DNA from 2 places in the Rhizobium sp. SRI_017 genome. Region 2 is predicted to be linked to the other one. Evidence: predicted binding sites of a transcription regulator. Region 2 holds the regulator's gene; the other holds the start of a gene.
The links. Region 2 encodes PhoB, which activates phosphate uptake and scavenging genes when phosphate is short. Its sites were predicted from a motif close to TGTCATNNANCTGTCAT; they were not measured.

Region 1 (3,279 bases), on a different contig from region 2:
GGCCAGCATGACGCCCTGGCCTGCGAGTACGGCATCGAGGCAGAGCGAGGCATCGTTGAACACATGGCGTTCGTTGACCTGGCTGCCCTCCAGGCCGGCGGCGCGCAGCCAGACGTTCCATGTGAACATCGCCCGACTGTCGATCACGGCCGGTAGTCTGAGCACATCAGCCGGCTTGGTAAGTCCTCTTGCCAGTTCCGGAGTGCAGACGGGAAAGACCTGCTGCTCCAGCAGCAGTTCCGACTGAACGTCGGTCCAGTGCCCGTCGCCGACGCGAATGCCGAGATCGACATCCGATATGGCGGGGTCAATCAGTTGCATCGTCGCATCGATCCGGAGCACGATTTCCGGATGCTCACGGGCGAAATTGTCGAAACGGCGCACGAGCCAGCGCGACGCGAAAACCGGCGCCACCGAGATCGTCAGGCAATTGTTGTCACGCCGATGGGCGAGCGCCACCGCCTCGGAAAGCTTCTGAACGCCATCGGTCAGGCGCGCGAGAATGGGTCGGCCGATTTCGGTCGCGACCAGGCCTTTGCCGGTCCGCTCGAAAATCGCGTGTCCGAGCTGGCCCTCGGTCTTGATGACCTGCTGGCTAACCGCGCCGATCGAGACGCCGAGCTCGTCCGCAGCCGCCTGCAGCGACCCCAGGCGGCCGACGGCCTCCAGTGCTCGCAGACCATTCAAATGCACGGTGTTGAGGTTTCTCATATAGTTTTTCTATATCGGACTGCCGGTAATCTCAATTGTTTCCGGAGCGCTTTGGGCAGATATTGATTTCATCACAACAACGATAAGCCTTGGAAACGTCGTATTCAACACGCTCGAGACAAGCGAAAACCACAGCCAAATCGACACATCCAACGGCTCCAAAGGATGAAAGGCGTATCGGAATGCTGAAGTTTCTCGCGAGCTTGATCGAGAGGCTCATTGAACCCGCAGACGTCGATCAGACGGAGATCGACCCGCTGCTCCACCCGGCGCTACGGCGCATGACCGAGCGAGAGCTCGCGGACTTGCCCTTCGGCTCGATTAGGACGAGGAGCGCCGGGCAAAGCAACTGCCCGGCGTGAGGGGAGAGAATAAAATGCCGGAGCTCAGGAGCTCCGGACCCGCTGAAGGCTAGGGGTTCGGATGTTCAGCGAGCAAAAACCGCAAACTCAGGACCCGAAACGCTGCGCGTCGGTGCCGTAGTAATTCAGGTAACGCGTCGAGATGCTCTCGACGGGAAGCACGATCAGCACATCGGTCGTGCCAAAAGCATGGTCGACCACTGCCCCCTCGCCGACCATGGCGCCAAGGCGGAGATACCCCTTGATCAGCGGCGGCATCGCCATCAGCGCCCGCTTTGGATTAACCGCCTCGAGCGGCATCAAGTCCATGTTGCGATAGCGGTTCGAGGTGGCGCGCACCGCCCAATCGCCATTCGCCAACGAATTATGATGCAGGAAGGACAGCGCCAGCGCATGGAATTCCGGGAAGGCGCCCGGGAACGACCCGCAGCCGAACATCACGTCGAGATTGTGCTTGAGCGCATAGGCCCAATTGCCCTGCCAGAGCAGTTCCACCGTACGCTTGGTGCGGTAGGGTGCCAGAACACAGGAGCGGCCAAGTTCGAGGAAGCGCTTGCCGGGATGGCGGGCGATCATCGGGGCGATATCGAATTCAGCTGTCGAATAAAACCCGGAATGCCGATCGGCCACTTCCTGGCGTAGCAGGCGATAGGTCGCCACGATCTGGTCCGGCGTATCGCCTTCGAGCGACTTGTCGAGAACGATAAGGTGGTCGCATATGTCGTCGAAGGCGTCGAAATCCAACCCGGCCATCATCGCCTCTGGCGGCAGACGGGCGCCCATCTCCTCGACGAAGACCCGGTAGCGGATCAACTGGGCGGCGCGGATCTCTTCCCCATTCGCGGCAAGACGAGTTTCAAGCGAACCAAGGCGTCCCAGCACAGGCGTCGAGGCCGCGGCGTCCATCGCGCGGGCGGCGGGGCTGCGTGTTGCGATCCTGGTTTCGGCGACCTCAAGCGTCATCCGTCGACTGTCCTCGCTGGATATGGCTGACCTCTAATATGGGTCGTCTATAACCATATCAAGACGACAGCAGAATGACAGTTGCTGGTTGTCGCAGGGGGCAAAATTCAGGCTGCGTGGCGGCCGAGCAGGTCGCGGACCGCTGATATCAGCGCATCCGCCCTTGCAGGCTTGAAGAGAACGAGATTGGCGCCACGCGTAAGAAGGTCGTGGCGAATCTCCTGCCGGCTGTCTGCAGTCAGCACGATAATGGGGGCTGGGGCGACGGAAAGCGCATCCTCGCGGTCGCGCAAGGCAGCAATGAAACTGTCGCAGGTGCCGTCGTCGAGCGTGTTGTCGGTGACGATGAGTGACGCGGGTTCGGTCCTGTGAAGTTCTGACAGTTTCGAGAAACTGGTGGCGAGCCGTACCGCAAAGCCGGCCTTTTCCAACATTGTCCGGACGATGAGCGCATTGACCGGATCGTCCTCGGCGAGAATGACGCTCGCCGAGCGGGGCATAGCAGGGCGCGGCTCGCCATCGTCGGACGCCTCGGCCGCGAGAACCGGGAACTCCTCGCGATCGGTCTGGCGGCGCTCCAGGCCCTTGAGCCTGCCAGTCAGGACGTCGATCAGCGATTGCTCGCGAAGCGGCCGGATGAGCCAGCCGTCATAGACATCGCCAGACATCGTCGCCGGGCGTGATTCGGGGCTGACGAGGAAAACCTTGCGGGCCGCCGCAAGCGCGGGATCATCCGCCATATGTGCCGCGAAATCGGCATCGAGCCGATGATCGACGATCACGCCATTGACCGGTCGTCGGACCAGTTCGTAGCGCGCAGCCTCCACACTGGTGAAGTTGCGGACCCTGGCGCCTAGGTTCGTGAGGGAAGTCGTGATTGCATGGGCCGCCGGGCCATCCGGCGCAAGCAGCATGACGTCAGCGGAGGCAAGTTCGCGGCCATTGCGCATGCCGGCACCTGCGGACGCCGCCGGCAGCCGGATGGTGAAGCGCGTGCCTTTTCCCGATTCGCTCTCGACCGCGATCGCGCCATGCGCTTCGGCCATGATCCGCGCGGAAATCGCCAGTCCCAGGCCAACGCCACCTTCGCGGGCGCGGCTCAGGTCGCCCTGTTCGAACTCGCCGAAGATGCGGGTGAGCTCGGCGGCATTCATGCCGGGCCCCGTATCCTCGACCCTTATGATCAGGCCCTCATCGATACGGTCGACACGGACAAGCACGCCGCCTTTTTCCGTGAACTTCA
Region 2 (3,279 bases):
CGAGCCGCAGCCATCAACCCACGCCGCTACCAGGCTCTGAACCGCTTGACGCAGAATTCGAGGATGAGCTTCCGACATCCGCGCCCGCCATCGAGCATGTTCGACAGTCAGAGCCGGCGCAGGGTGAACGCGCCACAGAACGCGTGGAACCCATGGCGGAGTTCGCCGCCCAGAGCCGGCCTGCAGCCAATGTGCGCGGCAACGAACCTGACATTGACGACTATCTCACCGGGCTGACGGCAACGCGCGAGGCGCAGTCTTCTGCGCCGGCAGCGCAGCCACAGGCCGCCGAATGGGACGACAAGGCTGCCGAGGCCATCGCACCGACGACGAAGCGCCGCCGCAGCTTCGCTTCATTCCTCGCTTCGACCTTTGTCTATCTTTTCCTCCTCGGTATCATCGGCGGGGGCGTCTGGTGGGTCTATGACACCGGCATGATCGAGGCGGCCATGAAGGGCGGCGGCGACTTCAACCTCGTGCCCGATGCACTGCGTTCCGAGAAGACGGACCCGGCGCAAGAGGAAGCGCGGCTCGATACGCTGCGCGGCTTTTCCGGCGACTGGATTGATATCTTCAAGCCGGGCACCAATGCCGATGCAGCCAAGCCACGCGCGAAGGCGGCCATCACGGAGCATCGCGACAGCGACGGGCTTGCCACGGTCATAACCTCGAATGCACCTGATCAGGACGGCGACGTGCTGGTCGAGGTGCCGGCCGGGCTTCTACAGGATTTGGCTGGCAAGACCTCGACCATCGCGATCACCGTCAAGTCCAATAGCGACAAGCCGGCCCAGATCTACATTCAGTGCGAATTCAAGACTCTGGGCGACTGCGGCCGCCATCGCTATACGGTCACCAACGAGCGTGCCGACGAACTCATCCAGGTGAAATTCGACGGCAAGATGAGTCCGAGCTCCTCTGGCCATATCGTCATCAACAGCGATCTCACGGGCGAGGGCAGTTCGATCCGCCTCTACGGCATCCGCGTCCTGCCGGGCTCCTGACCGCTCCGGAACGGAAAACGGCCCGCCTCCTGACTGGAAGCGGGCCGTTTCTCTTTCAAAACTTCCCGTCAGACTTCCATCGCATAGCCCGCGCCGCGCACGGTGCGGATGATGTCGGGCATGTTGGAAATGTTGAGCGCCTTGCGCAGGCGGCCGACATGGACGTCCACGGTGCGTTCGTCGACATAGATGTCGTGGCCCCAGACGCCGTCGAGCAGCTGTGAGCGTGAGAAGACGCGGCCGGGCGAAGACATGAAGAACTCGAGCAGCTTGAACTCGGTCGGTCCGAGCCGGATCTCGCGCGACCGGCGATGGACGCGATAGGTCTCGCGGTCGAGCTCGACATCGCCGCATTTCAGCACCGACGAGATCGCGCTGGGACGCACGCGGCGGAGCATGGCCTTGACGCGGGCCATCAGCTCCGGCGTCGAGAACGGCTTGACGACATAGTCGTCGGCGCCGGTGGAGAGGCCGCGCACGCGCTCGCTCTCCTCGCCGCGGGCGGTCAGCATGATGACCGGCAGGCGTTCGGTCTGCGGCCGCATCCTGAGCCGCCGGCAGAGCTCGATGCCGGACACGCCAGGCAGCATCCAGTCGAGCACCAGCAGGTCCGGCACCCGTTCCTGGAGCCGGATATCGGCCTCGTCGCCGCGGCCTATCACCTCGACGTCATAGCCTTCCGCTTCGAGGTTGTAGCTGAGCAAAGTACCCAGCGCTTCCTCGTCTTCCACCACCATGATTCTCGGCTGCATCGATACTATCCTGTAGGCCGCTATTCAGCGGGCTGGACGACGGACGCGGTATTGTCGTCCTTCGGCCGTTCGCCGGCCGGCTGCTCGCCGGTCGACATGTAGTAGATGGTCTCGGCGATGTTGGTCGCATGGTCGCCGATGCGCTCGATGTTCTTGGCGCAGAACAAGAGATGCGTGCAGGGCGTGATGTTGCGCGGGTCTTCCATCATGTAGGTGAGCAGCTCGCGGAACAGCGACGTGTACATCGCGTCGATCTCTTCGTCGCGGGCGCGGATCTGCTCCGCCTTCTCAGGAGAGCGCGTCGAGTAGACGTCGAGTACGTCTTTGAGTTGGGAGAGCGCCAGTTCGGAGAGATGCTCGATGCCGCGGGCGAGCGGACGGGGGATGCCCGTCGTCTGGACTGCAATCACGCGCTTGGCGGTTGACTTGCCGAGGTCGCCGACTCGCTCGAGGTCCGAGGCGATACGGATCGAGCCGATGATTTCGCGGAGGTCCGAGGCAACGGGCTGGCGCTTGGCGATCATCAGGATGGCCTTGTCGCCGATCTCGCGCTCGGTGGCATCCACGATCGTGTCTTCCGAAATCACGCGCTGGGCAAGTGCTGCATCGGAAGTCACGAGTGCGTGAATCGCGTCGGAAACCATCTGCTCGACCATGCCGCCCATTTCGGCGATGCGGCGGGCGAGCGTCTTCAGTTCGTCGTCGAAGACGGAATAGATATGTGCGGTGGACATGTCAGTACCTCATACTGTCGGGATACGTCTAAGGGCTTCGTCGGCTGGGATCAGCCGAAGCGACCCATGATGTAGTCCTGGGTGCGCTGGTCGTCCGGATTGGTGAAGATCTTGTCGGTGTCGTTCTCTTCCACGAGATAGCCGAGGTGGAACATGGCGGTCCGCTGGGACACGCGCGCCGCCTGCTGCATCGAGTGGGTGACGATGACGATGGTGAAGTTTTCGCGCAGTTCGTGGATGAGCTCCTCGACCTTGGCGGTCGCGATCGGGTCGAGCGCCGAGCAGGGCTCGTCCATCAGGATGACTTCCGGGCTGACGGCGACGGCGCGGGCAATGCACAGACGCTGCTGCTGACCACCGGACAGGCCGGTACCGGGCTCGTGCAGGCGATCCTTGACTTCGTTCCAGAGACCGGCGCGCTGCAGGCTCTTCTCGACGATCTCGTCGATCTGCGCCTTGTTCTTGGCGAGGCCGTGGATGCGCGGGCCGTAGGAGACATTCTCGTAGATCGACTTCGGGAACGGGTTCGGCTTCTGGAACACCATGCCGACGCGGGCGCGAAGTTCCACGACGTCAAGCGACGGGCGATAGACGTCGCCGCCGTCGAGCGTGATGCTGCCGGTGACGCGGCAGCCTTCGATCGTATCGTTCATGCGGTTGAGGCAGCGCAGGAACGTCGACTTGCCGCAGCCTGACGGGCCGATGAGCGCGGTCACCGTGTTCTGGCGAACGTTCAGGTTGACGTCGTACAGCGCACGCTTCTCGCTGTAGTAAACCGACACGTCCTTG

Region 1: a site for PhoB is predicted at 2,100-2,116, ahead of olsB (l-ornithine N(alpha)-acyltransferase). Genes of this name have one in related genera too.

The regions. Positions count from the first base shown of each region.
Region 1 is NZ_JBYCZP010000001.1:837,627-840,905, reverse strand. Features, by position in the region: gene AC2YI2_RS04260 (LysR substrate-binding domain-containing protein) at 1-711, opposite strand, end outside; gene AC2YI2_RS04255 (hypothetical protein) at 894-1,073, shown strand; gene olsB (l-ornithine N(alpha)-acyltransferase) at 1,161-1,979, opposite strand; gene AC2YI2_RS04245 (hybrid sensor histidine kinase/response regulator) at 2,144-3,279, opposite strand, start outside.
Region 2 is NZ_JBYCZP010000019.1:22,552-25,830, forward strand. Features, by position in the region: gene AC2YI2_RS29210 (hypothetical protein) at 1-1,004, shown strand, start outside; gene phoB (phosphate regulon transcriptional regulator PhoB) at 1,073-1,756, opposite strand; gene phoU (phosphate signaling complex protein PhoU) at 1,777-2,490, opposite strand; gene pstB (phosphate ABC transporter ATP-binding protein PstB) at 2,541-3,279, opposite strand, start outside.